Linked DNA regions of Prochlorococcus marinus CUG1416. The protein of the gene in region 2 interacts with the protein of the main gene of each other region in a pairwise test. Links are inferred from orthologs where the notes say so. Each region holds a gene or a part of one and is shown on either strand. Other genes may lie near its edges.

What was found.
Region 1: the proteins of gyrB (region 2) and gyrA interact in binary tests that used the Escherichia coli proteins (3 or more experiments, as listed by UniProt). The link is inferred for Prochlorococcus marinus CUG1416 from one-to-one orthologs.

The regions. Positions count from the first base shown.
Region 1 is NZ_JAAORM010000004.1:36,696-54,726, reverse strand. The notes cover bases 9,160-12,311. They hold gyrA (DNA gyrase subunit A), read right to left. Parts: upstream 11,973-12,311; coding sequence 9,360-11,972; downstream 9,160-9,359. Other genes in these bases: HA146_RS05630 (GuaB3 family IMP dehydrogenase-related protein), read left to right, coding at 12,152-12,311; crtL (lycopene beta cyclase), read right to left, coding at 9,160-9,350. In the rest of the region: HA146_RS05680 (cobyrinate a,c-diamide synthase), read left to right, coding at 1-318; HA146_RS05675 (divergent PAP2 family protein), read right to left, coding at 315-794; geranylgeranyl diphosphate synthase CrtE, read right to left, coding at 809-1,711; bifunctional methylenetetrahydrofolate dehydrogenase/methenyltetrahydrofolate cyclohydrolase FolD, read right to left, coding at 1,749-2,645; HA146_RS05660 (HDIG domain-containing metalloprotein), read left to right, coding at 2,720-4,192; HA146_RS05655 (hypothetical protein), read right to left, coding at 4,205-4,600; HA146_RS05650 (2-isopropylmalate synthase), read right to left, coding at 4,682-6,322; HA146_RS05645 (glycoside hydrolase family 57 protein), read left to right, coding at 6,550-8,133; more of crtL, read right to left, coding at 8,139-9,159; more of HA146_RS05630, read left to right, coding at 12,312-13,315; trxA (thioredoxin), read left to right, coding at 13,546-13,869; imidazole glycerol phosphate synthase subunit HisH, read left to right, coding at 13,880-14,497; petG (cytochrome b6-f complex subunit V), read right to left, coding at 15,087-15,206; HA146_RS05605 (c-type cytochrome), read left to right, coding at 15,262-15,648; HA146_RS05600 (RNA methyltransferase), read left to right, coding at 15,645-16,397; bchI (magnesium chelatase ATPase subunit I), read left to right, coding at 16,514-17,602; crossover junction endodeoxyribonuclease RuvC, read left to right, coding at 17,608-18,031. UniProt on the Escherichia coli protein: A type II topoisomerase that negatively supercoils closed circular double-stranded (ds) DNA in an ATP-dependent manner to maintain chromosomes in an underwound state.
Region 2 is NZ_JAAORM010000005.1:499,416-511,897, forward strand. What follows is about bases 9,475-12,424. They hold gyrB (DNA topoisomerase (ATP-hydrolyzing) subunit B), read right to left. Parts: upstream 11,959-12,424; coding sequence 9,991-11,958; downstream 9,475-9,990. Other genes in these bases: HA146_RS09080 (FluC/FEX family fluoride channel), read right to left, coding at 9,475-9,661; HA146_RS09085 (hypothetical protein), read right to left, coding at 9,665-9,994; miaA (tRNA (adenosine(37)-N6)-dimethylallyltransferase MiaA), read left to right, coding at 12,110-12,424. Also shown: rod shape-determining protein MreC, read right to left, coding at 1-341; HA146_RS09030 (rod shape-determining protein), read right to left, coding at 346-1,398; HA146_RS09035 (single-stranded DNA-binding protein), read left to right, coding at 1,531-1,902; HA146_RS09040 (DedA family protein), read right to left, coding at 1,899-2,558; ahcY (adenosylhomocysteinase), read right to left, coding at 2,561-3,979; tRNA (adenosine(37)-N6)-threonylcarbamoyltransferase complex ATPase subunit type 1 TsaE, read left to right, coding at 4,031-4,468; HA146_RS09055 (carbohydrate kinase family protein), read right to left, coding at 4,426-5,424; HA146_RS09060 (alpha/beta fold hydrolase), read left to right, coding at 5,514-6,428; HA146_RS09065 (RpoD/SigA family RNA polymerase sigma factor), read right to left, coding at 6,413-7,414; mgtE (magnesium transporter), read right to left, coding at 7,515-8,921; HA146_RS09075 (CrcB family protein), read right to left, coding at 8,965-9,294; more of HA146_RS09080, read right to left, coding at 9,296-9,474; more of miaA, read left to right, coding at 12,425-12,482. UniProt on the Escherichia coli protein: DNA gyrase negatively supercoils closed circular double-stranded DNA in an ATP-dependent manner to maintain chromosomes in an underwound state.

The DNA.
Region 1 (18,031 bases), on a different replicon or contig from region 2:
CTTTCAGTAGGTTATAGATACATTGAGGGTTTAAAAGATACTCCGATCATTAAACAAAATCAATTAATTAGAGGACATGAATTTCATTATTGGGAAATTGAGAATAATTTATCTGAACTTGATTTAGGAAAAGCTGAGCATCATAAGAAACTTTCTTCTCCATGGAAAATTAAATCTTGGAAAACTGAATACAAAAATGAAGGTTATTTTGATGAAAAATTACATGCAAGTTGGATTCACTTACATTTACCAAGTTCTCCGGAAGTCGCAAAAAACTTTATAGATGCAACCCAACTTAGTTTTTCAAAGGATTCCTAATTTATTATCAAATTAAATATTTTGAGAGGAGAACCTAAAAAAAACATTCCAGGCAAAGTAATTAATGGTCCTAAAAAACTCCCCACCATGACCTCAATTTTTGTATGGCCCAGGGTTTCTTTTAAGAGTAATTCAGATTTAGGGTCTAGTTTTTTTGATAGTTTATTGATTTCTGCAGCTTGAATCCCAGCTGATTTTCTAACACCACTGGCGTCATACATAACTATTAGTGCTACAGCAACTGATAATGCGAATATTGAGCTATCAAATCCCAATTCATAACCTATCCCAGATGCAGCACCAGTTATTAAGGCGGAATGACTAGAAGGCATACCACCCGTTTCGAACATAATCCCAAACCTTATCTCTCCAGTTGAAAAGAAATTGAATAAAATTTTAAAAAATTGAGCTAGTAAACAGGATAATAAGCTCCAGAAAAGAACTGAATTATTAAAAAAGGAAAAGAAATCAGACATAAAATTAAAACTAATTATCTGTCTCTATTTGTAATAAAGTCGGCTAACGATATTAAATAATTTGCATCTGCACCCCAAGGTTCAATTGCTTTTTTTGCTTTTTCAACTAAGTCAAATGCTCTTTTCTTTGACTCCTCCATTCCAAGTAATTTAGGGTAAGTAGTTTTGTCAGCTAAAAGATCTTTGCCTGCAGTTTTACCAAGCTTTTCACTGCTTGAAGTTAAATCAAGAATATCATCTATTATTTGGAAGGCTAAACCAATTCCCTCTGCATATGTTGTTAGAGCTTGTAATAGTTTTTCGTTAGCGCCTGCTATCATCGCGCCTGTTCTTACGCAAGCCTTTAATAATGCCCCAGTCTTATGAAGATGAATATATTCGAGAGTTTTAAGGTCGACTTCTTTGCCTTCGCATTCCAAATCAACAACTTGCCCCCCGACTAGGCCTGGTGCACCAGCTACTAGGGATAATTCGCCAATTACATTTAATAATCTATTTGGATCTACTCCAGGGCTTCTTAAAGAGACCATTTCAAAGGCCCTGGTTAATAAAGCATCGCCTGCAAGAATAGCTATTGCATCTCCATATACTTTATGATTTGTCGGCCTACCTCTCCTCAGGTCATCATTATCCATCGCGGGCAGATCATCATGAATCAAGGACATTGTATGTATCATTTCTATTGCTACTGCAGTAGGAACAGCAAGAGAGGGTTCTCCTCCAGCGAGTGAGCAAGATGCTAAACATAAAATTGGACGTATTCTTTTCCCTCCAGCTAAAAGGGAATATCTCATTGATTCTCTTAAAATTTCTGGATTCTCAGGGCCCAAGGAAAAATCAAGTGCTTCTTCTACAACCTTTTTTGTGTTTTTAAGATATTTTTCAAAATCAGAAATACTACTTACAACTTCAGTCATTTTATACCTTTAGTAAAGAAAATTTTCATCTTGGAGTTTATGGCAAAAGGTCATTAAGAGTTGATGATAAACCAAATTGTTTTTGCCAGCTAAAAATAGTATTTACAAGTAACATTGTTACTGTCATTGGTCCAACACCTCCTGGTACAGGTGTATAAGCAAATACTTTAGAAATGACATCTTCTAATAATACATCTCCACATAATCTGGTTTGATTTTTATCGGAACTTTTTAATCTATGTATTCCAACATCAATAATTACTGCTCCTTCTTTCACAAAACTCGAATCTACAAGATTGGGTTTTCCTGCGGCCGCAATTAGAATATCGGCTTCTCTACAGACTTTATTCAAATTTAATGTTTTTGAATGAGTCATTGTTACCGTGCCATTTAGATTCAACAACATAAGCGATAGGGGTTTTCCAACAAGCAAACTTCTTCCGATAACAACAATTTTCTTACCTTCAATTGTAATATTTTGGGATCTTAATAAGTTAATAATTCCTGCTGGTGTGCATGATCTCATCGCAGGCTCATTTTTCACTAATTTGCCGATGTTCATCTCATTTAATCCATCTACATCTTTGCCTGGATTAATATGACTGATCAGTTTTTGCTCATCAAACTTCTTTGGGATGGGAAGTTGTAGCAACATTCCATCAATATCCTTATCAGAATTAAGTTTGATTATCAATTGTTCAACTTCTTTTTGCTCTACACTATCTTTTAGATGAAAGATAAAGCTCTTTATTCCAATCCTTGAACATGCTTTTTCCTTGTTATTAACGTAAACACCACTAGCAGGGTCTTCACCTATTCTTATTACAGCTAAACCTGGAGCTCTTTTTGCAATTTTTTTATTACTAGAGATATAATCAAATAATCTTTCTTCAATTTCAAGAGATAATTTTTTACCGTCTAATTTTAATGACATTTAGAAAAACATCTCCTTTTTACACCTAGCATGCCTATAATTTTAAATTATTCAAATAGATTTATTTATATTCTGTGCAAAACATCACAACTACATTAAAGAAACTGTTTTATCTTTGGAGGCGAAGTCAATTTCCTGTAAAACAACCAATTAAAATTACAAGAATAGATAATCTCATAATTTTTTTAGTATGCATTTTAATTTCAATAATTTCTTCTTATAAACTACTTCTTATCTCGCCTTTAAATTCCGCAGATATTTTTTCTTGGCTTTTGACCTTTACTGAAATACTTTTTAGTTCAGGAATTTTGATATTAGTTTCAAAAAAAGAGAATCCCACAATTTCTTCAAGACAGATCTTCTTGATCATTACTCTTCTTTTAGCAGTACAAGCCACGAAATTAGCCTTTGCTTCAACCGTAAGTCCATTAGCTATTATAATTCCACCTGCATTAATAATATCTCAAGGAATGGGAAGCATAACAGCATTAGCTTGGGTATCAATAGCAAGCTTTAGTTGGCCAGACCCAGCATTTGCTATAAATAATAATATATTTTTTATTTTATTAGTTTGCGCTTCAGTAGTATCTCTACTTGGAGGAAGAATAAGAAGTAGAGCTCAGTTACTTCAGCTATCAATTTTTGTCCCCATAGGATCGTTCTTGAGTCAATGGATATTGATTGGTAAAGATGAAATATCTCTTATTAATAAGCAAGATTTTGTTTTAGCAAAAGGAAATTTATTTTCTGATTCCTTATTATTGGCAATAGTAATGCTTTTTACTATTTTATTTATTCCTATTTTTGAATCAATATTCGGATTATTAACTAAAGCAAGATTACTCGAATTGGCTGATAAGGAGAAACCTCTAATTAGAAGATTGTCTCTTGAAGCTCCTGGTACTTTTGAACATACCTTACTTATATGTGGTTTAGCAGAGGAAGCAACAAGAATGATTGGTGGTGATATTGATCTAATTAAAACTGGCGCTTTATATCATGATGTTGGTAAATTACATGCACCTAATTGGTTTATCGAAAATCAGGATGGTTCAAAAAATCCGCATGACGAATTAGATGATCCGATTAAAAGTGCAGAAGTATTACAGGCACACGTTGATGAAGGATTGAAATTTGCAAGAAAAAATAGACTACCTAAACTGATAACTAATTTTATCCCTGAACATCAAGGTACCTTAAAAATGGGATATTTTTTTCAAAAAGCTAAAGAAAAAAATCTCAACATTGATGAATATTATTTTAGATACAAAGGCCCTATTCCTCAGTCAAAAGAAACAGCTATTTTAATGCTTGCAGATGGATGTGAAGCAGCACTAAGAGCTATGAATATTAATGCATCGGATAAAGAAGCTTTGGAAACAATATCTAATATTATCTACTCGCGTCAGAAAGATGGGCAATTAGACGATAGTAATTTATCGAAAGGAGAAATTTTTTTAATAAAAAGGGCATTCTTGAATGTGTGGAGAAGAATTAGACATAGAAGAATTCAGTATCCAACTAGCAAGAATAATACTTTTTCTTAGTTAATTTTTATTCTATAGCCTAATAGTTCTTCTATGTTTTGGGTTACACCAATATAAGAGGGCCATGATGCTAAGCAAAGTAATTAAAAAGGTAAAACTACCAATTCCAAAAATACCTTCTTTTAGCCTTATTAATCTAACAATAGAATATGGTGCCGTTCCAGCAATCACCATTGATAGTGATACTAGTGTCAATGTAACACCCCATTTTCTCTCTGCTAATAGAGCAGAAGATGCAACTATCCCAACTATCGCTGCAGGCCAGCCAAGGCTACTGGCTAACGTAATGTTGGCAGCTCTCAGTGGAGGTACGTATATAATGATTAAAGTTATGAATGGTAGAGCAATTATGTTGGAAATCAATCCTAACCAGGCTAAAGTCCAATATCCAATTACCCTTTCCCTCATTATTTACTGCTTTAACTATTTGATTAATCTACAGTATGACGAGACTGTTTTTAAAGCTACTTAATAATCCTAAGAAATATTTTAATTTGCAGGATTAGATATAAATGTTTTTTCGGAATTTTCTAAATTATCAAACTGTGGGTGAATTGAATTTTTTTTCTCAGAAAATACAAGCCTATTTATAGCATTAACGTAAGCAGTTGCAGCTGCAACAACAACATCCGTGTCCGCAGAATGACCAGAATATATCTTATTATCCCTTCTTATTCTTATTGTTACTTCGCCCAACGCATCAATACCTTCTGTTACCGACTTTACAGAAAATTCAATTAATTCATTAGGAACTTTAGCTAATTTATTTAAAGCCTTGCATACAGCATCAACAGGTCCAGTCCCTATTGATACAGCAGTATCCTCAGTATTATCTTCAGTGTTTAGAAGAGTGATGGTGGCTGTAGGTTTAGATGCGTTACCGCAACTTACTTGTACAAGACTTAATTGAAATTTAGCTTCTGGAAGCTGTACTTGTTCACTAACAATTGCTTCTAAGTCTCTATCAGTAATTTCTCTTTTCCTATCAGCTAAATCCTTAAAACGAGCAAAAGCGTCATTCAAATCCTCCCTATTTAAGTCATATCCCATCTCTTCTAATCTTGCTCTTACTGCACTTCTTCCACTAAGTTTTCCCAAGGATATTTTGTTGTCACTCAAACCTACAGTTTTTGCATCGATAATTTCGTAAGTTAGTCTATTTTTTAAGACTCCATCCTGATGAATTCCTGATTCATGTGCAAAAGCGTTAGCTCCCACAATTGCTTTATTAGGTTGAACTGTCATTCCAGTTAGGTTGGAAACGAGCCTAGAGGTTTTTGTTATCTCTTTTGTTCTTATAGCTGTAAGAGGCGTTGGTGAATCTGGATTTCTTTTGAAAAAACTATTAAAAAAGCTTTTCCTTACATGCAATGCCATTACTAATTCTTCTAGAGAGGCATTTCCTGCTCTTTCTCCAATTCCATTAATCGTACATTCTAATTGTCTTGCTCCATTTTTTACTGCCTCTAGAAAATTGGCAACTGCTAAACCTAAATCATTATGACCATGAACAGATATTACTGCCTCATCAATATTTGGAACATTTTTATTTATATCGGCAATTAATTTACCAAATTCAGTAGGGGTTGTAAATCCAACAGTATCTGGGATATTTATGGTTGTCGCTCCTGCAGAGATTGCTAGTTGAATTACTTCATATAAAAAATCAGGATCACTCCTTGAGGCATCTTCACAAGAAAACTCAATATCATCTACCAATGATTTTGCATAATTAACCATTTCTGGAACTATTTGAAGAACATCTTTTCTGGATTTTTTAAGTTTATGTTTTAGATGGATATCACTTGTTGCAATAAAAGTATGTATTCTTTTCATGGGAGCTGGACTCACTGCTTCATAACATGCTTTTATGTCGCCCTTTGAAGCTCTAGCTAAACCACATATTATGGGACCATTTTCTTTCCCTACAGCACCAGCAATTTTATTAACAGCTTTAAAATCTCCGGGACTTGCAAAAGGGAATCCAGCCTCAATAACATCTACTCCCAATCTTGCTAATTGATGGGCGATAGCAAGTTTTTCTTCAAGATTTAAACTGGCACCAGGAGATTGCTCTCCATCTCGAAGAGTTGTATCAAAGATCAAAATTCTTCCAGGATCTTTGGACATAAACAGTAATTACTTAAACTTATATTAAGCTAATTAAAAAAAATTGACTAGATTTTTATTCAATTAAAATTTGCAATAGGATTATTACTTAACAATATTGGTTAAAATATTGAAAAAAAAATAAAATATTTATTTTATTAAAGTATTCTTATTAAGAATTAAGCTTCCCTTTTATAAAAGGTTAATCTTGATTTTTTATAGAATTTTAGGCATAAATTATAAAAAATATGAATGGGCAATACCCAAACAAAAATATCTTAGGTCAGTTAGCGATAGTTTTACATGCTCATCTTCCTTATGTAAGGAAAAATGAAAAAAACTCTTTAGAAGAGGATTGGTTATTTCAGGCCATTTTGGAATGCTATATACCACTCCTTCAAGCAATAGAATCCTCTAAAAAAGAAAATCCTCTAAATACAAAACTTACTATTAGTTTGTCTCCAACATTATTATCACTTCTAGATAATAAACAAATTCAAGACACTTTCCCAATCTGGATTAAAACAAGGAATGATTTCTTGAATGATTTAGAAGGTAAGGAAAAAAATGCCTCAGCATTTTTAACTAAGAATCTCGATGAGAAATACTTATATTGGCAAGAATGTTCTGGAAACTTAATTGAGAAGTTTAATGCTTTAAATAAATCTGGAAATTTAGATATTCTTACTTGTGCCGCTACACATGGATATTTACCAATATTAAGAGAGAATCCTGAAACTGTTAACGGACAAATTAAAACAGCCATTAAGAGCCATGAAAATATTTTTGGAACTAAGCCCTTAGGTATTTGGTTGCCTGAATGTGCATATTATGAAAATTTAGATGAAATATTATTTAATTCTGGAATTAGATATGCAATCTTAGACGGTCATGGGATCCTAAATGCTGCTCCAAGACCTAGGTATGGTGTATATGCCCCAATATGTTCTAAAAAAGGAGTTGCATTCTTCGGTAGAGATAGTGAGTCAACCTTGCCCGTTTGGTCTGCTAAGGAAGGATTCCCAGGCGATAAAGTTTACAGGGAATTTCATAAAGATTTGGGTTGGGAATTACCTATCTCTAAGCTCCAAAAGAAAGGTATCTCAACTAAAAGACCTTTGGGTTTAAAGTTTCATAAGATTACTGATGAAAACGTGCCATTAGGGGAAAAGGAGTTTTACTTAGAAAATCAAGCCAAAAAGAAGGCGGCAGAACATGCTGATGCTTATCTTCTTGCGAGATCCAAACAATTAGAAAAATTAACTTTATCTTCTTCCTTTAATCCCTTATTGGTAGCTCCATTTGATGCAGAGTTATTTGGTCATTGGTGGTATGAGGGCCCTTTTTTTATTAAAAATATTTTAATGAACTCCAGTAAATATTCAATTAAGCTTACAAATTTAAAAGAATTTTTACTTCAAAAGCCAAATCTTCAAATTTGTGATCCATCTCCATCAAGCTGGGGCCAAGGTGGTTACCATGATTACTGGATTAATGATGCAAATGCATGGATCGTTCCCGAAATCACAAAAGCAGGCTCTACTTTTGTTGATTTATGCTCGATAAATTTTGATGATGACTTATCTCAAAGATTTTTCAAGCAAGCAGCAAGAGAATTACTTCTCTCTGAGTCCTCTGATTGGAGTTTTATCCTAAGAGCTGGAACTACAACTGAACTTGCAAAGGAAAGGATAGAAAGACACTTGTTCAGGTTCTGGAAATTAATTGGAATGATTAAAAATCATTCCAATATTAATTTAAAATTTCTTGAAGATATTGAGGAAGAGGATAATGTTTTCCCAGATATTAATATTGATGATTGGCGAAAATAAAAATACTAATTTAACTTAAGCATTCCTAGTTTTACTTTTAAAGGTGAATTTATAAACATCTTACTCATTACGTAAATTAGTTTTGGAAGTGGAAGTGTATTAGTAAGAAAACCCACCCATTCATTCGTAGATAATCTAAAGAAATTTGAAAAAAAGCTTCTTAATCTACTTTCGTCAAAACTCATTAATCTTCTTAGACCATATTGGTAAAGTTTATGCCTTTGTGTTAACTCGTAAGGCCATAGGATATCCCAACCTTTTGTTGCTAGCTCTAGAGAACTTAGATGAGGTTCTTTTAAAAAGATCGCCAATTTTTCTGCAAGGAGTGGAGCCCTTCTTAATAAAGATCCGATCATGTAGCCTGATGCAGGATGCACCATACTTGCGGCCCCTCCAAAACCAAGTACAAACTGTTTTTTAAATGGGAGGGGTAAATTCATTGGGAAAAGGCATTTCTCTTCATGAAAAATTTCATTTACCTTAATACCCTTACTATTCAGTCTTTTGAAAAGTCTTTCTTTTAGATTTTCTTGCGATAATGCCGGATAACTAGCTAATGATGTTTCTTCAACAAAAAAAGTTCCATTTCCTAGATCCATTGCATAAAGAAAGGAAGGAGAAGATAATTTTTCTTCATTATTTAAATGATTTGGACGAAAATCCATTAAAACAAACTGTTCTTTATTAACTGGTGGCGATGAAAATTTACCCACAATCCCATATGCAGCTTGTTGAGCGATTTCATTTTGAACTGGTCTTTTTACAAAATTACTTTTATGACCACTTGCGTCAATAACTAATCTCGCCTTTATTCTTAGACCTGATAAACAAATTACCTCAGATAGTTTATTTTTTTCTCTAATTTCTTTTGCTGTTTCATTTAACCATTCAATTCCTTTACATTTTTTCAAAAGTTCATTTTGAAAGGCGTCTTGATTTATTAAACCATAATCGTAGTTATGTTTTGTCGGAGTATCACCCTTTTTATTTTCTCCATTCCCAAAAAAACTAACTGTTTTACACCATCTGTGAGATAACAAAGACTCTAATCCTAATTCCTCTAATTCAGATGCCCATATACCATATGTATTTTCCCATTTTTCATTTGGAGATTTAGTTGATATTCCCTTTATATTTAGATCCTGTCTGGCTAATTCTGAAGCTAAACATAATGCTGCAGGACCAGAACCTAAAATTAAAATATCAAGTATTTCCATATTATTTAATTAGCCATTGGTCTTTTCATTCTCTTCATCTGAGCTAAGTTGGTCTGTTTCCTCTATTTGTTCACGAGGAACTAATACCACTTCTGATAAATGATCACCTTCATCTAGTCTTTGCAATTTTACTCCAGTAGCCGCTCTGGATTGCTGAGAAATTTTATCTGCGTTTGTTCTAACTATTACACCTTTTTCGGTTACGAGAAGTAATTCTTCTCCCTCGCCAAGTACCTTCAAACAGACCAGTACATCATCATTAATTCTGAATTTTATCGCTCTTAAGCCCATGCCTGCTCTTTTTTGTAATCTAAACTGAGTTACAGGTACTCTCTTTCCTAGTCCAAATGCACTGGCTATTAATACCCAGGGACCATCTGAAGAATTAACTTCAAGATTTTCATCAGTTTCTTTAGTCAGATCCTCAATCTTAGCCAATTGATCAACTAAATCAGATGTTAAAACGTCCATGGAAACTAGATTGTCTCTTTCTCTCAAGTTCATTGATTTAACCCCTCTTGCTGTCCTACCAAGTGGCCTTAATTCATTGATATCTAGTCTGAAATGAATTGCCATTCCTGTTTTTGATCCAATTAAAACACTATCACCTTCTTTTGATAATCTGACCCAAGTTAGGGCATCTCCATCCTCAAGATTAATTGCTATTAATCCATTTGATCGAATTTTTGAGAAAGCAGAAAGTGCAGTTCTTTTAATAAAGCCAGCCTTGGTTAACATTAATAAATAACTATCGTCGACAAAAGAATCCACAGCAACTAGTGAAGTTATCTTTTCTTCTCTAGGGATTGGAAGAAGTTGAACAGATGGAGTACCTTTTGCTGTTCTGCTGCTCATAGGGACTCTATATGCTGGGAGAGCATAAGCTACTCCTCTATCACTGAAAAGCAAAAGAGTATCATGATCGTTACAGCTTATAAATAGTTTCACGTCATCATCTTCTTGGGTTTTTGTGCCAGCTTTACCCCTTGAACCACGACTGGTAGATTCAAACTCATTAATAGGCATCCTCTTTAAATAACCTGCTTCAGTTAATAGAACTACTGATCTGTCATTAGCTATGAGATCAATATCATCTAATCCACCGCCTAGATCTAATATCTCTGTTTTCCTGGGAGATGAGAATCTTTCATCTATTTTATTAAGTTCTTCAAGAATAATTTCAAAAATTCTTTCATTACTATTTAATATTTGCTGATATTGTTCGATTTTTTTTGTTAATTCATCATGTTCTGATTTGATTTTATCGGCCTCAAGAGCTGTTAATCTTCTTAACTGCATTTGTAAAATTGCGTCTGCTTGTATGGAAGATAATTCATGATCAGTTTGTAATTGTTCTCGAGCTGAAGTTGAATCTTTCGCTGATCTTATTAGATTGATAATTTCATCTAGCACACCTAAAGCTAATAAAAGACCCTTCACAATATGATCTCTTTCTTCTGCCTTTTTTAATAAAAATCGCGTTCTTCGCCTTATTGTCTCTACTCTAAAATCTAGAAATACATCTAACATTTTTCTAAGTGAGAGCGTCGAGGGCTCTCCATTAACGAGAGCTAGAATATTCGCACTAAAGTTATTTTGTAGCGGGGTTAACTTAAATAAATTATTTAATACTACTTGTGGATAGGCATCTCTTTTTAACTCGATAACAATTCTCATGCCATCTCGATCACTTTCATCTCTAATATCAGAAATCCCTTCTAATCTTTTTTCATTAACCATATCTGCAATTCTTTCTATCAAACCCGCTTTGTTAGTTTGAAAGGGGAGTTCCGTAATTATTACTGCATCTTTTTCAGCTCTACCAGCTGATTTGATTTGCTCAATATTTGCTACACCTCTCATAGTTATTGAACCTCTTCCTGTTTTGAAAGTTTCTCTGATGCCATCTCTTCCTAAGATTTGACCTCCAGTGGGAAAATCAGGACCCTTAATTATTTCAAAAAGTTCTTTATCTTCAATCGAAGGAGTTTTGATTATTGATTTGAGCCCATTGATTACTTCTCCTAAATTATGTGGTGGAATATTAGTTGCCATTCCTACGGCTATTCCAGATGACCCATTTAAAAGTAGTTGAGGGATTCTTGCAGGTAAAACTGTAGGCTCTTGTTGAGAACCATCAAAGTTATCAGCAAAATCTACAGTTTCAGATTCAATATCCTCTAATAAACTTTCATCTGTAAGAGACTGTAGACGAGATTCTGTATATCTCATGGCTGCGGGAGGGTCGTTATCTACCGAACCAAAATTTCCATGACCATCTATAAGTGGCATCCTCATAGAAAAATCCTGAGCCATCCTAACCAAAGCATCATAAACAGCAGTGTCACCATGGGGGTGGTATTTGCCAAGTACTTCCCCAACAACTCTTGCACATTTTCTGTAAGGCCTGCCGCTAGTTAACCCAAGTTCATACATTGCATAAAGAATTCTTCTATGAACAGGCTTTAATCCATCCCTTGCATCTGGAAGCGCACGACCAACTATGACGCTCATTGCATACTCTAGATAAGAGCGAGACATCTCATTTCTCAAGTCGGTCTGAATAATTCGATCGTTATCTTCGCTTAATCCAGAGTTCCCGGAATCTACAATATCAGACATACAAAAAACCTTTATTTAATAATAATCGCTGATTGTCAGAATGAATAAAAAAAAAGATATATTTAATTCCCAAATACTCACATTTACACACAAATAAAAAAAAAAACTGTTGTTTTTGAATAAACCTTGGCTTATTACCCCTTTAGTTGTTAATTTAATCAGAATAAATGAAAAATTCCGTGAATATTGAACTTGGTTTAAACAAAAAAGTCAGAAGGGCTTATGGCATTGATGAAATAGCTTTAGTCCCTGGAGAAAGAACACTTGATTACGATTTGACTGATCCTTCATGGTTCTTAGGTGATTTAAAGAGAGAAGTTCCAATTGTGGCTAGTGCTATGGACAGCGTCGTTGATGTTAATACGGCTGTAGAACTTACCAAATTAGGTGCCCTTGGTGTTATTAATATGGAGGGCATACAAACACGATATGAAAATCCTGATAAAATATTAAATCAAATAGCATCAGTCGGGAAAAATGATTTTGTTCCATTAATGCAGAGGATATACAGTGAATCCGTTAAGGAGGAATTGATTTTAAAAAGAATAAATGAGGTTAAAGAAAAAGGAGGTATTGCTGCCTTTAGTGGGACTCCCCAGGCGGCCATTAAATTTAAAGAAACCCTTAATAATTCCAATATAGATTTATTTTTCCTTCAAGGAACCGTCGTTTCTACTGAGCATCTTGGTATGGAAGGTAAAGAAACCTTAAATATCAAAGATCTCTGTAAATCTATGAAAGTCCCAGTTGTAGCTGGCAATTGTGTTACTTATGAAGTTGCCAAACTTCTTATGCATGCTGGAGTAGCAGGATTAATGGTTGGTATAGGCCCTGGAGCAGCATGTACTTCAAGAGGTGTATTGGGTATTGGAATCCCTCAAGCAACTGCAATTGCTGATTGTAGTTCTGCAAGAGATGATTATTTTAGAGAAAGTGGTCGTTATATTCCTATTATCGGGGATGGAGGAATTGTGACCGGAGGAGATATTTGTAAATGTTTAGCATGTGGTGCAGATGCTGTAATGATTGGCTCGCCAATAGCTAAATCCTCAAATGCTCCAGGTAAAGGATTTCACTGGGGTATGGCTACTCCCAGTCCTTTATTGCCAAGGGGTACAAGAATAGAAGTTGGGTCTACAGGATCATTAGAAAGGATAATTAAAGGACCTGCCTTACTTGATGATGGTACACATAATTTATTAGGTGCTATTAGAACTTCAATGAGTACCCTTGGGGCTAAAAACATTAAAGAAATGCAAGAGGTTGAAATAGTTATTGCACCATCTCTTCTAACAGAGGGTAAGGTTTATCAAAAAGCTCAGCAGATTGGGATGGGTAAATAGTTTATTTTGAGTAAAATTATAAAAACTTAGTTAATTAAGCATTTAATTGAACAATTTTCGCATTAGGAGTTATTATTAAACGATGGGGGAAACCCCATACTCCTCACACACTAAATCGCCCGATTAGTCGGGCTTTTTTAGATATTTTGTTACTTATCTTATTTTATCTGTAATGAAATCATCACTTAAAAGATTTGCCTGCTAAATTTTCTAAAAGGAATACGTAAATTATGTCATCAGCTCCAGCCGTAACTGATTCTTCATTTGACAAGGATGTACTGCAAAGTGATCTACCAGTATTGGTTGATTTTTGGGCACCATGGTGTGGCCCATGTAGGATGGTTGCACCAGTTGTAGAAGAAATCTCAAAAGACTTTGAAGGGAAAATTAAAGTTTTTAAATTAAATACAGATGAAAACCCAAATGTTGCGAGTCAATATGGAATTAGAAGTATTCCAACATTAATGATCTTTAAAGGAGGTCAAAAGGTTGATACTGTTGTTGGAGCTGTCCCAAAAGCAACTCTTTCCAGCACTTTAACTAAGCATTTATAAATAAAGAGCTTTGCATAAAATTGGACTTATAGACTACGGGATGGGTAACATTCATTCCGTAACAAAATCTCTAGAAAGTCTTGGAGAAGAAATACTATTAATTAAAAACTTTAATGAATCAAAGGATTGTAAGGCGATAATACTTCCCGGAGTTGGAGCATTTGATCCTGCAATGATTAATCTTATAAATACGGATTTGATAACTGATTTGAAAAACTGGATTAATACTGGGAAGTCTTTTTTAGGAATTTGTTTAGGTCTTCAACTCCTTTTTGAATCTAGTGATGAAGGAAAAGTTCAAGGACTTGGAATTTTAAACGGAAAAATACAAAAAATACCTTATATCATCAATCAAAGAATCCCTCACATGGGTTGGTGCAAACTTTTACCTACAAAAACAAATACTTTATTAGAGCTAGAAGAACTAAATAATTGGGTCTATTTTGTACATTCCTATCATGCAATCCCAGATGACTTCAATATTATTGCAGCTCAGGTTAATTATGGTTCTGAAAAATTAACAGCGATTATTGAGAATGATAATTTATTGGCCTGTCAATTTCATCCAGAAAAATCTGGTAAAACCGGAGAAAAACTTTTGAGAAGATGGCTTAGTAATATTCAATAACTGATAATTACTGATGAAGACAAACTTAAGATTAATTGGAGGTAAAAGACTCCAAAGTCCAAAAAATATTTCCACAAGACCTACAACTTTAAGAGTTAGGGAGGCTATATTTAATATATTGAATAATAGAGTTGAAAATAGTAACTGGTTAGATTTATTTAGTGGAACTGGGGCCATATCTTGTGAAGCATATAATCATGGTGCAAGAAAAATTATTGCAATTGAAAAAAACAAAAACAACTCAAAAATTTGTTTAAAAAATCTACTTTCGTTGCAAGATATCGAAGTAAGAAAAAATGATATTGATGTTATTTGTAAAGATGTTTTGAACTGGACAAAACCAAATTACGAGAGAAACTTATCATCAAAAATTATGGATTTAAATAAATTAAAATTTGATTTTGTTTATTTAGACCCGCCATATGATGTCAATTTCCATGAATTAGTTTTAATTCAAATATTTAATTGTAATTTTTTGAAAAAAGATTCAATAGTTATTTGTGAACATTCTCCAAACCTGTATATTAAAAAAAGTACTTTATGGGAAATTATAGATGTTAGAGATTATGGACAGTCAAGATTAACATTTTTAATCAAGGTCCAACATTCCAGAACCTCTCCTGTATTGATTCCATGCACTTACGAATAATCCAAGAAGAGTTATTGGAACTAACCCCAAAACAATCCCACATAGAAGAGGCTCGATCATTTTTTTGCTTTTTTTAAATTTCTTATTCACAATTGTTACATAGAGACTATTTTTTGTGTCAACATCTTCATCATCTGCAGCAGAAAGAGATCATAAAAGAGAATTCTTGAAAAAGATTTTTATTGTTTTTGTTGTTTTATTTATATGTTTCTTGATATTTTTCTTGAATCATCATGAAGATAATAAATATATGCTTGAAACTCTCCAAATTAATGGCTCTGCTAAGGAAGGAGATGCTCTTTTTAAGACAAATTGTGTCGGATGTCATGGAATTACAGCAAGAGGATTAGTGGGACCAGACTTACACTCAATAACACAACGTTTGAATGATAAAGAGATAATAAAACAAGTTACTGGTGGCCTTACTCCTCCAATGCCAAGTTTTGAAATTGATCCTGAAAATATGTCTAATTTATTAAAATACCTTCATAGCCTTGAATGATTTTGCAGAAAAATCTTTTTAATTTAAAGGTCATATTAGTTGAACCAAATGGTCCTTTAAATGTTGGGAGTGTTGCAAGATTATGCTCCAACTTTGAAGTTGAAGAATTAAGAATTGTTTCTCCAAAATGCGATATTTTTTCTTCAGAAGCAAAAAAAATGGCCCTTAAAGGTAAAAAATATCTTTATAATTGTAAGATTTTTGATGATCTTAAAAAAGCAATTTTTGATTGTGATTTAGTCCTCGCATCTTGTGGAAGGATTGATGTAAGTAAAGATTCGGGGTTTGCATCTTCTGAAGATATATTTAATTGGGTTTTATCTTATAAAAAGATAAATAATTTAGCAATTATATTTGGAAGAGAAGATAGAGGTTTAACTAATGATGAATTACTTCTGGCAAATAAGACTTTCAATATCCCTACTTCTCAGAATTACCCTTCTTTGAATCTCTCACACGCAGTTTCAATAGTTTTGTATGAATTTAATAAATCCTCCAAAGGAAACATCAATAAGGAATTAGAAGTTTTTAATCTTGCATCATCAAAACAAATACATGATTCATTTGTGGAGATAGAGGAAATGCTTCTGGGAGTTGGTTATCTTCTTAAGCATACCTCTAAAGCAAAAATAGGTAAATTTAAGAATTATATTTATAGGGCAAATACATCAATTCACGAAATAAATGTTTTAAGAGGAATTGTCCATCAAATAAACTGGTTTTTGAACAATTCAAAAAAAAATAAGTAGGTATAAATTTGATTAGTTATTGTTAACTTGTTGCTTTAATTCGATGGGATATTTACTAAAAACATTTTCTGAAGTAACATCTATTGATTATTTGAATATCAAAGAATACTAAAACTGTGACTACAACAAAGAAAAGAAGAGTTTTCCCTTTTACAGCTGTAATTGGTCAGGAAGAAATGAAATTAGCACTCTTGTTAAATGTTATTGATCCAAGAATTGGAGGAGTTATGATAATGGGTGATAGAGGGACTGGAAAGTCTACTACAATTAGAGCTTTAGCCGATTTGTTGCCAGCAATAGAAGTTGTTAAAGACGATCAATATAATAGTTCTTTGATCGATCCTGATTTGCAGAGTAAAGAAGTTTTTGAAAAAATTGTTCAAGGAGAAAATCTAGAGAGTATACAAAAACAAGTACCTATGGTTGATTTACCTTTAGGAGCTACTGAAGACAGGCTTTGTGGAACTATTGATATAGAGAAAGCTTTGAGTGAAGGTGTTAAGGCATTCGAACCAGGATTGTTGGCTAAAGCTAATAGGGGTTTACTATACGTTGATGAAGTGAATTTACTTGATGATCATTTGGTTGATGTACTTCTAGATTCGGCTGCTTCCGGATGGAATACAGTTGAAAGGGAAGGAGTGTCAGTTCGACATCCTGCGAGGTTTGTCCTTATTGGTTCAGGCAATCCAGAAGAAGGTGAATTAAGGCCTCAACTATTGGATAGGTTTGGAATGAGTGTTGAGGTTAAGACAGTTAGAGATGCTGAATTAAGAGTTCAAGTAGTAGATCAAAGAACTTCTTTTGACGATAATCCTGATGAGTTTTCATTGAGTGTTGAGAAACAACAGGATGAACTTCAACAAAAGGTAATTAAAGCACAAGAAATATTAAATTCTGTTCAAATGGACGATGACCTAAGATTGAATATATCTGCTATTTGCGGAGAACTAGATGTTGATGGTTTACGTGGAGATATTGTTACAAATAGATCTGCAAGGGCAATTGCAGCCTTTGAGGGCAGAACTGAAGTGCAAGAAGATGACATAGCAAGAGTTATTTCTTGTTCTTTAAGACATAGACTAAGAAAAGATCCTCTAGAACAAGTTGATTCAGGTGAAAGAGTCATCCAAGCTTTTTGTAAAGTATTCGATTTAGATGAAAAAGAAAATCTTTCAAAATTTCAATTGTCTGCTGAAGCTTAATAAAAGTGAGAATAATTGGGATCGACCCTGGATTAGCTAGAGTTGGTTATGGAATAATTGAAATAGAAAATGAAAGAAAGATATTATTAGATTGCGGCGTTATTGAGACAGCTAAAGATAAAAAAGAAGAAGATAGACTTTATGAGATATTCCAAGATCTTAATGAACTAATAAATCATTGGAATCCAACTGCAGCGGCGGTAGAAAAATTTTTCTTTTACAGGTCAAGCACCACCATTAGTGTGGTGCAGGCTAGAGGCGTGATTATGATGGTATTAGCCTCTAAAAAAATTCATGTTAGTGAATATTCACCTGCTCAGATAAAATTAACAATTGCTGGGTCTGGAAAGGCATCTAAGAAAGATATTCTTGATGCTGTTATGTATAACTTAGAGCTTAACAAACCTCCCAAACCTGATGATTCAGCAG
Region 2 (12,482 bases):
ATTATTTGTCTCCACCAACTACCTGTTTTTCTCGAAATAACTGCAGCTGAAACATTATCATTATTAGATGATTCTCGCAGAGATAAAATTTTCCGTAATCTTATATTATCCTTTTTAAGAAGATTTAAGTTTATTAAATATTCTTGGTCTATACTCTTAAGAATAACTTCTTTTTGAAATTGACCAGGCCAAAAAGGCTTTGAAATGAAATAATAAAAATCCTTATAAATAGATCCTTTTGATATCCTTACAAAAACTAAAAATAAAAAAATTCCAAAGATTATCCAGTTTTTCTTTTTATGCCACCAACGACTAGTAGAAATTCGTCGGATATCTAACATAGTATTAATCTCTTATCGCGTTCCTTATAAACTCTGGAGTATCAACAACTCTTTTAAGTGTTTTAAAATCATCCAACACCTGCCCACAACCATTAACTACGCATAGCAGTGGGTTTTCTGCTATGTGAGTAAAAATTCCCGTTTCATCGCTCAATAAATCATTAATGCCTCTTACTAAAGCTCCACCTCCTGCAAGCATAATTCCCCTATCAACAATATCTGCCGCAAGTTCAGGGGGGGTTCTCTCTAAAGTTCTTTTTACAGCTTCAACTATTTTGCTGAGTGTATCAGCCATGGCCTCTCTGATTTCTCCTGATGTCAAGGTTACTGACCTAGGTAAACCAGATAAAAGATGTAAACCTCTAACTTCTAAAGTAGTTTTATCAAAATCATCATCTGGAAATGCAGATCCAATTTTGATCTTAATATCTTCTGCAGTTCTCTCTCCAACAACTAAATTATGAACTTTTTTAAGATATAAGGCAATTGATTCATTTATTTCGTCGCCAGCTATTCGCACAGATTCACTTAATACAGTTCCACCCAAACTTAATACTGCAACCTCGGTAGTCCCACCACCAATATCAACAATCATGGTTCCAATTGGCTCAGTTACTGGTAATGATGCTCCAATTGCTGCTGCAACAGGTTCATCAATTAAGTAAACTTCTCTAGCTCCAGCTAATCCAGCTTCTCTTACTGCTCTTCGCTCAACACTGGTCACTCCACTTGGAATACCAATAACTATTCTTGGAGCTACTATACCCTTACCTTCGTTACATTTCTGAATAAATGTTTTTATCATTTGCTCTGCCGCATCAAAATCTGCGATAACCCCATCTCTTAGTGGTCTTACAGCTCTTATATTGCCAGGTGTTCTTCCAAGCATTAACTTTGCTTCTTTACCAACAGCCAATGGAACACCTTCCTCTAAATCTATTGCTACCACTGAAGGCTCTTGTAAAACAACTCCCTTCCCTGATACATGTATAAGAGTATTGGCAGTTCCCAAATCTATGCCAATATCTCTAGAAAATTTAAATCTGTTAAAAATCACAATAAGAATTCTTTTTTTAAATAATATATCTATTTTTTGCTAAGCTCTCAAAATTCTCTCGTTTAGTTATGAATAGCACGCAAAACTTTGAGCAGAAACTAAAAAAATGAGTAGTATTAAAAAAAAATAATTATGGAAATTAACACTATCAACCTTGTTGGCAGAGCTGGTAGAGAACCAGATGTAAGATATTTCGAATCTGGTAGTATCGTAGCTAATTTCACTCTTGCAGTGAACAGAAGAAGCAGAGATGAAGAGCCAGACTGGTTTAATTTAGAAATATGGGGTAAACAAGCCCAAGTAGCAGCAGACTACGTTAAAAAAGGATCTTTAATTGGAGTTACAGGAAGCTTTAAAATTGATAGTTGGAAAGATAAAAATACTGGTGAAGACAGATACAAACCAGTTATTAGAGTTGATAGATTAAACTTGCTAAGCTCTCGAAAAGAGTCTGAAAATAACCAATACTCTAACAACAGTAATTCTAGTGAAATACCTTTTTAGGCTTTAATTTTTTTAATAAATCTAATAAGTATTTTTATTAAAAAATATAAAAAAATTAAAATTAAAATTGGCTTCACAACATATTTGATTTGATCTAAATAAGTTTCAATGATTGGATAATTTTCACCAAATAAATAACCTGCATAAGTAAGAAGTGCTACCCATATCAGGCTCCCAAATGTAGTCCAAATCAAAAATTTTCTTAATGGCATAAGTTCTATGCCAGCGGGAACTGAAATCAAAGTTCTTATACCTGGTACTAATCTGCCCCAAAAAACTAAAGAAACCCCGTATTTATCAAACCACCTTTTACTTTTACTTAAATCATTAGAAGAAATACCCAAATATTTTCCTTTTTTATCTAGAAAATTTGAAAGTCTTTTTTCATTTACTAATCTACCTAAATAGTACCAAGGCAATGATCCTAAAATAGTTCCAAGCAATCCCCAAAAAACTAAAATATAGAAATTTAATTTTTGTTGATAAACGAAAAAACCTCCTAATGGCATTATTATTTCCGAAGGAATTGGAGGTATTATGTTTTCTAAAAACATAGCCAAACAAATAGTGAGGTATGCAATTATTGAATTCTTTTCAACAGCCAAACTAATATAGTCGGGGATTGAAGTAAGAAAATTTACAAAAATTAAACTCAAACTTAGTATCTATAGAGTTCTGGTTTATAAGGTCCTTCAACAGAGACATTAATGTAGTCAGCCTGTTCTTTAGTTAATTGTGTTAATTTTGCACCAATTTTATCAAGATGTAATCTAGCTACCATTTCATCTAAATGTTTTGGTAAAACATAAACCTCCTTAGCATATTTTTCTGACTTATTGAAAAGTTCAATTTGAGCTAGTACTTGATTAGTAAAAGAATTACTCATAACAAAACTTGGATGTCCAGTGGCACAACCTAAGTTAACTAATCTACCTTCGGCTAAAAGGATTATTTTATTGCCACTCGGCAAAGTTATGTGATCAACCTGCGGCTTAATATTGTCCCATGGATAATCTTTCAAGGAAGCCACATCAATTTCATTATCGAAATGGCCGATATTACAAACTATGGCCTCATCTTTCATCTTAACGAGATTTTCGTTTGTAATTACCTGATAGTTCCCAGTTGCCGTAACAAATATATCTATATCTTCCACAACATCGTCTAACGTAACAACGCTAAAACCTTCCATTGCCGCTTGAAGAGCACAAATTGGATCAACTTCAGCAACTTTTACAATTGCACCAAGACCTCTTAATGACTGTGCTGAACCTTTACCTACATCTCCAAAACCCATCACTAAAGCGACCTTCCCAGCAATCATCACATCAGTGGCACGCTTTATGCTGTCAACTAGAGATTCTCGGCACCCATATAAATTATCAAATTTGCTCTTAGTTACTGAATCATTAACGTTGATAGCAGGGAAAGGTAAAGCATTTTGCTTTTGCAGTTGATAAAGTCTTGCAACTCCAGTTGTAGTTTCTTCAGTGACACCAATAATGTTACTTTTAATTCTAGAATAGAAGTAACTATCATTTGACAACTTAGACTTAATAGAATTGAATAAAGCAATTTCTTCTTCATTACCGGGATTATCTAAGACAGATAAATCTTTTTCCGCTTTACTACCGAGTATCAATAAACCAGTTGCATCTCCCCCATCATCAAGAATCATATTTGGAGAGTCTGAACCCCAATCAAGAATATAGTGGGTATATTGCCAATATTCATCAAGAGTCTCACCTTTTTTTGCATATACAGCAATTCCTTTATCTGCGATAGCTGCAGCCGCATGATCTTGAGTTGAAAAAATATTGCATGAAGCCCATTTCACTTCTGCACCAAGTTCAACAAGAGTTTCTATTAAGACTGCCGTCTGAATAGTCATATGTAAACTTCCAGCTATTTTTGCACCTTTGAGTGGCTTTTCAGATTGATATTTATCTCTAAGTGCCATTAATCCAGGCATTTCTGTTTCGGCAATTTTAATTTCTTTACGACCAAAATCTGATAAAGAGATATCGGCAATTACATAACTTGGTATTGAGTTTTTAACTGAATTTGAGATAACCATTTCTAGTAAATACTTTTTCTATTAAACTATAAATGATTTTTGAGTAATTTTGTGTTTGTTGAGAATTTAAAAGAGACTTTAAATTTAGGAAAAAAACTCTCACACAAATTAAATCCCCAATCAATTGTTTTATTACAGGGTCCAATAGGTGCTGGGAAAACTTCATTTGTGCAAGGGATTGCTCAAGGCTTAACAATCTCTGAAGACATTACAAGCCCTACATTTGCTTTATCACATCACTATAACTCCGGAAAAATTCCACTAATTCACCTTGATTTATACAGATTAGAAAATGTTTCTTCAGCAAAAGAAGTTTTTTTTTCAGAAGAAGAAGAGGCAATACAAAGACAAGCTATTTTAGTTATTGAATGGCCAGAATTAATAGAACCAGTTATTGATAATTTCTGGAAAATAGAAATTAGTTACGCAAAAAATTATGGAAGAAACTACGAAATACGAGATCCCAAAAATTTATTAACCTTCTCATAATATGGCTGTTGCTCGATAGCACCTTCACCAAGACAAGTTAATAATCCACAAACACCTGCGAACTTAATGCAATCTTCTATCTCTAGTTCATTTGAAGGATAGCCAGAAGCAATAAATTGTGAAATTAAGCCAGCTAAAAAAGCATCGCCTGCGCCAGTTGTATCAACAATTTTTTTTGAAGTAGGAGTTTCAGTAATTCCCTGCAATCCATTGATATACCATGCAACGGGATTTTTTCCATCAGTTATTATTACATCTGGTCTATTAGACAATTGTTGAGATATTATCAAGGGATTTTCATCCTCAAAAAACAAAGTTGCTTCTTCTTTAGCAAGTTTTAAGACATTTGCATGATTTAAAAATTTCTTGATTAAATTAACTCTCTCGGCTTTACTAATTTCTGATGAAAAACTTGAGTGATCCCAAAAGACCTCTCTCCAATTCAAATCAATAACTATTTTGACTTCAAATTTTTTAGCCTGTTCAAGAAGAAAAAAAATAGTCTCTGCTGATATTGGAGATGATAATAAGATCGTTCCCATAACTAAATATTTTGTTTCTAGAAAAGATTTCTCCAAATTTAAAATTTCTTTTTCTATGAATTTCTTACTAAGAACTTCGTCTGCAAAGCGTGAATGAGAACTTTCCTCAAAGCCTGAAAAAAAACGATCTCCAAATTGATCTCTATCTACATTAACCACGCGAGTAGATGAATCATTATCTAATTGCAAAAAATCTAAATTAACCTCCAATTCATTAAATTGCGTGATAAATTTTTTTCCATAATCATCACTACCCAAACTTCCTATAAATGTTGAATCTATTTTTAATTTTCTTAATGCACAAGCAACATTAGCCGGCGCACCTCCCAAAAAATCTGTAAATCCTTGATTTGACTTATTTCTGATTCTGTCTATTAAAGCCTCTCCAATACATATCACCTTTTTCTTTTTCATAAAATGAACGCTTTTTCATAGTTAAGAATAATTTATTAAAAACGAATAATTTTTTTTTGAATTAAAGTTTAATCAAAAGCATATTCATAGTGTCCTTAAATAAATCTGAAACTTGGAAGTGGAAAAATTGGGAAATTTCTTGGTCTTTATCAAAAGAATCTACTTCTGAAAAAAATATTAAAATTTTATTAGTTCATGGATTTGGGGCATCAAAAAACCATTGGAGACATAATCAAGATTTTCTCGGTAAATTTTCTAACTGCTACGCAATTGACTTATTAGGATTTGGAAAAAGCAGTCAGCCTAATGCTTTATTAAATTACGAACCTGACAAAGAAAACTCAATTAAATATTCATTTAACTTATGGGGTAATCAAATATCAACATTTTGTGAAGAGGTAATAAAATCTCCTGTTTACTTGGTAGGGAACTCAATTGGTGGTGTTATTGCATTAAAAGCTGCTGAAATCCTCAAAGATAATTGCAAAGGTGTCATTTTGATTGATTGTGCACAAAGAACTATGGATGATAAACGTTTAAAAAAAAGTGATATCTTAATGAATCTACTGAGACCCGTCCTTAAAACGATAGTCAGACAAAGAATAATCAGCAATACACTTTTCACAAGAGCTGCTAATCCAAAAGTTATAAAGAAAATACTTGAACAAGCTTACCCCTCAGGAAAAAATATCGATGAGGAATTAATTGAAATACTATATCAACCCTCTAAAAGGACAAACTCTAAAGAAGCATTTCGTGGTTTTATTAACTTATTTGACGACTATCTTGCTACAGACCTTTTCGACAAAGTTGGTACTCCAATCCAATTAATTTGGGGAGAAAAAGATCCTTGGGAATCATTAAGTGAAGCAAAAGAGTGGAAGAAAAAGTTCAGTAATATTAAAAGATTAGATATTATTAAAGGTGCTGGCCATTGTCCTCATGATGAAGAACCTGAAGAAACAAATACATTAATATGTGAATTTCTTCAGGAAACAAAATAAGCTTCTACATTTTCACTAAGTCTTCTCAAACCTCTTAATCCATCTCGTTCTAAATTTCTTACTCGATCTCTACTGATCCCAAGTACCCTCCCTATTCCTGTAAGAGACATTGGCTCATCACCATCCATCCCGTATCTCATTCTTAAAACTCTACATTGCAAATCTGGTAATTGATGCAAAAGAGAATGAAGATCGCCTCTCATACAATCCATCTCTATTTGTTCGTCTGGCAAATCCTCACCGCCTGCTAATAAATCTAGTAATACAGTATCTTCACCATCACCAACTTTTGTTTCAAGACTAACTGGTTGCCCAGCTTTGCACATTAAATCTTTAACATCTTCTTCAGGAAGCTCTACGTATTTTGCAAGTTCACTTACTGTTGGAGTTCTAGACATTTCTTGACTCAACTCTCTTTGACCTTTTTTAAGCTTATTCAACATTTCAGTTATGTGAATTGGTAGCCTGATTGCCCTACTTTTTTCAGCAATTGCTCTAGTAATACCCTGTCTAATCCACCAGTATGCATATGTTGAAAACTTGTAGCCTCTAGCTGGATCAAATTTTTCAACTCCTCTTACCAAACCTATTGTTCCCTCCTGTATTAAATCTAATAATTCCATATTTCTTTTAGTATATTTTTTTGCAACACTTACTACCAACCTTAAATTAGCTGCAACCATTCTTTCTTTCGCCCTCTGTCCAGCTCTCAATCTTTTTTTTATTATGGAAATAGATAAGTTTAATTTGTTTGATAATTCCTCAATACTTGGCTTTTCTCCTGTTAATTCAATAATTTCCAATTCTGCTCTTTCTACTTGCATATATTCTTGGACCTGCCTACCAAGAGTAATTTCTTGCTCGTGAGATAATAGCGGGACTCTACCTATATCCCTCAAATAAGATCTAACAAGGTCGACATCGTTAGCAGCTTTTAAACTTGATATTGTGACTAATTTATTCTCACTTAATGTTTCAGTAGACATGAAAGTTGAATGTTGTTTTGTAAACAATACCATTAAGAAATGTAAAGTTAAACAAAAAAATCCACATTTTTACAAAAATGAGAATAAATACCTACTAAATTTAGATTAAAGAAGAGCTTAATAACCATTTTGCAGTACTTAGATAAATAAATACACCTGCAATATCAGTTACGGTAGTTATGAAAGGAGAGGACATTAGGGCTGGATCTAACCTCATTCTGTCAAACATTAAAGGGAGGATAGCACCTGTAGTCGCAGCTAAAGTCGTTATAGATATTAAACTTATTCCTACCGCAGAGGCTATTAAAGGACCCTGCCCTTGCCACCAAGCGAAAGGGAAAACTACTAGCATCATCAAAACACCTAAAAGAGCGCCTGTAATTGCCTCCTTAACTACTGCTTTAATAGCACCAAGAGACTTCAACTTTTGAGTACTTAAACCTCTAATGATAACCGTTGAACTTTGAGCGCCAACATTGCCCCCAGTACCTATAAGCAGCGGAATGAATGCAGCTAGTAAAACTATTTCTTTTAAGATTTGATCATTCATCGCTATAACTTTTGTCGTCAAACCATTTGCCAAAACCAAAATTAACAACCACAAAATTCTTCGTCGAGCTATCGTAAACAAACTACTTTGAAAATAATCATCTTCATCTCCAGGTTGAACTGCCCCTGCCGCATAAATATCTCTTGTTGCTTCTTGCTCTATAACGTCAATTAAATCATCGACAGTTACTATCCCAACGAGTCTTTTTTCTTTATCAACAACTGGGAGTGCTAGAAAATCATATCTTTGTATTGCTCTTGCGACCTCTTCTTGATTCGTATTCGTAGAAATATTAACCACATCTCTTGTCATAACATCCCCAATTGGCTTAGAAGGATCAGCAGTTACAAGGTCCCTTAAAGAAAGTATCCCTGTCAAATGTCTTTCTTTGTCCGTAACGTATAAGCTATAAATTGTTTCTGTGAATGGAGCCCTTTTTCTAACTAAAGAAAGAGCCTCAGCTGCTGTTTGCATCTCTTTAAGGTCTATGAATTCAGTTGTCATTAATCTTCCAGCAGTTTCCGGCTCATATCCAAGTAATTCAGCTGTGACTTTCCTTTCACCTGGACTCAGAGCAGACAAAAATTTTCGTACAACTTTTGCAGGTAATTCATCAAAAAGTTGAACCCTATCATCAGGCGACATTTTCTCAACGATTTCTAAAACTTCTCCTGAACGAAGCCTTTCTAATAAAGTTTGCTGAACTATTGGATCTAAATATTCATAAACCTCAATTGCCTCATTTTTCTTTAACAATCGAAATGCTAATGCCTGCAATATTAATGGAAGGCTTCCAATAGCATCTGCAATATCAACAGGTTGGGAAGGTTCTAAAAGTAATTTTGCCTCATCATAATTTCCTGCTACTAGCAATTCTTCAAGTTGAATCGTAATATTTTCTCGAGTACTTAAATCAGAAGATAAGGCTGTAACCGTTTCAAGATTATTTTCATTCATTGATATAATCCCTTTTCAAAGTAACAACACCATTATATGAAATTTAAGTAATTTTTCTACTTATCCAGAACCCAAAATACATTGTGAATAAATTTACGATAATGATTAAATTAAGAAACATTATAAATTTTATCCAATCTCCTTGATTAAAAATTTTGTACAAAAAATATATAAATCCGCTAAAGGATGTAAAGCAAGAAAAAAAACCACTTAATAAAATTTTTTCGCTTGAATAACTTAATTTTTTACTGACAATAAAACCAACGAAAAAAGATCCTAGAATTGAAATAATAAAGTTATTATTTATAGATAATCTTAAAAAAGTACCTACATAACAAGCTAAAAGAATATAAAAAAAACTTTTTATTTTCATGTTAAAATAATTGAATAATTAAGTAACCCAAATAAAAGAAAAAGAAAGAAAAAAATATTACTTCGATATAATGAAAAAATAATATTAGGAATTTCCTCTTCTTCAATAGAATAAATAGTTGATATATAAAAGAGGAAAATGTACTAAAACATCCTAAAAAACCGGTATAAAATAAAAATAATATATCGTTATTAATAAAATTTACTGCTACTAAAATTCCTAAAAAAAATGATGATATAAAATTCACTATTGAAGTATTTTGAATATCAAAACCTATGCTTTTTTTTAAATTATTTTGTATAAATATTCTCAGTATTAATCCAAAAGTACTACCAATTAAAATAATACCTATTGAACTAAAATCCAAAATTTACATTTTTATCCAGCCTTTTTTAATCTTATTTGGATCGTCTAAAAATTTATTAGAAGCTAATTCAACCCTTACCCAAATTTCACTTTCGCTAACTTGCCAATTACGTAAAACTGATAAAGTTGTACCTACTTCAAGAACTAATAATTCTTTAGCATGAATTTCAGGAAAAGAATAAAGATGAGTATTGGAACTCAATATAATTTCATTGGTATTATTAGGAAACTTATTTTGATTTAAACTTTTTTGGATTCCACCAGCAGGTAATGTAATTGGAGCAATTAATGCAAAAGTAATTAAGCAAAAATTCTTTAGAAGAGTTTTAATCATATATCTAAAGTTGCCATATCTAAGTTACTACTATGAGTTTCAATAAATTCTCTTCTTGGTGCAACTTTATCTCCCATTAATATATTGAATATTCTGTCGGCTTCAAGTGCATCTTCAATCTCAACCTTTTTCATCATCCTAGTTTGAGGATTCATAGTTGTATCCCACAATTGTTTTGGCATCATCTCACCTAATCCCTTAAATCTCTGAATATTATAATTTGCATTTTCTCCAAAACCTGTAATTGTATCCTTTAATTGATTCTCGTTATAGCAGTATTTATGATTCTTACCTCTTTCAACCTTATAGAGAGGAGGACATGCAATATATATATAACCTTTCTCGACCAGTTCTTTTTGATATCTATAAAAAAATGTCAATAATAAAGTTCTTATATGTGCACCGTCAACATCAGCATCCGTCATAATTACAACCCTGTGATATCTCAAAGAGCTCACGTCGAACTCCTCTCCTTTTATTCCTAATCCTAGAGCTGTTATTAATGACTGAATTTCTGTATTTTTATATATTTTACTATCGTCAGTTTTTTCGATATTAAGAATTTTACCCCTGAGAGGTAAAATAGCCTGAAACTTTCTATCTCTTCCTTGTTTAGCGGAACCTCCAGCAGAATCCCCCTCAACGATATAAATTTCAGTTTCAGAAGGATCTCTAGAACTACAATCTGCTAATTTACCTGGCAGAGTCGAACTTTCAAGCACACTTTTTCTTCTAACTAATTCTCTAGCCCTTCTTGCAGCTTCTGCTGCATTAAATGATTGAATTGCTTTTTCAAGAATCAAGTCCAAAATTCCAGGATTAAATTCCATGTATTTTGTCAGTGCCTCGCCAATCAGAGAATCCACAATTCCTCTTACTTCAGTGTTACCTAATTTTGTTTTTGTTTGTCCTTCAAATTCGGGATCTGGAACTTTCACCGATAAAACTACCGTCAAACCCTCTCTAATATTTTCACCAGCTAAATTTTTTTCAATATCTTTTCTTTTGCCTCTCTTCTTAGCAAGATTATTGAAAGTTCTTGTCAAAACTGTTTTTAATCCTTCAATATGAGTGCCTCCATCGATAGTTCTAATATTATTTGCAAATCCTAAAATATTATCTGAATAAACATCTGAACACCACTGCAAAGCTGCCTCTACGTAAACGTTTTCTTTCTGTGAGTCAACATAAATTATCTCAGGATGAATTGAATCCTTTTCTGCATTCATGTATTGAACATATTCTTTGATACCTCCCTCATATAAGTAAATTTCTTCTCTAAAAGAACCATCAGATAATTGATTTCTTTCATCTCTAAAAACAATTTTTACACCACCATTAAGATAAGCAAGTTCTCTTAATCTAGATGAAAGAAGAGCATATTCAAATTCGATACCTCCAGAAAAAATCGTTTTATCGGGCTTAAAACAAATAGTGGTCCCTTTTTTAAAAGGTTTCACAGACTGCTTTTTAGTTTGTAATTCACCCTTTGATATACCTTTTTCGAATCTTTGATTAAACTCACTGCTATCCCTGTAAACAGTCACATTAACCCATTCGCTTAAAGCATTCACCACAGATATTCCTACTCCATGCAACCCACCTGAAACTTTATAGCCGCCACTTCCGAATTTCCCTCCTGCGTGAAGAACAGTAAGTACAGTTTCTAAAGCACTTTTACCAGTCCTTGGATGAATATCTGTTGGAATACCTCGTCCATTATCAGAAATTAAAGCTGATCCATCTGCGCGAAGAACAATTTCAATGTGATCACAATGTCCTGCGAGTGCTTCATCAACTGAGTTATCAACGACCTCATATACTAGATGATGCAAACCTCTCGGCCCTGTCGTACCTATATACATCCCCGGGCGTTTACGAACAGGCTCTAAGCCTTCTAAAACCTGAATCTGTTCCGCACCATAGTCATTTGAGATTTTATTAGATCTTTTGTCCTCACTCATTTAATAGAAAAAAAAACATTAAACTTTTAAAATGTTATGTTTAAAAGGTCTTTGATTAAACTTACCACCACAATAAGAGAAAGGCTCGAAGTCTATGAAAAATTTAATCACTTTAATTATATAGCTAATAGATTTTTCTTCAGAAATTTATATGTTTTCTTATCCACCTCATGTAATAGTTTTACTTGGACCCACAGCTAGTGGCAAAACAGAATTAGCTATTGAAATCGCAGAATATTTCAAAACTCGTATACATAATATAGATTCAAGACAAATTTATAAGTCTATGGATATTGGAACAGCCAAACCATCTGAGCATCAACAAAAAAAAATAAAGCATTTTTTAATAGATATTGAAGAGCCTATTAATCCAATTAATGTAAAACAATTTCAAGAAATTGCTCAACAATCAATAAAAAGAGAACTTAAAAAAAATTATTTACCTTTTCTTGTTGGAGGGAGTGGTTTATATATGAACTCAATAACAAAAGGTTTTTTTGTCCCAGATATCCCTCCGCAAAATA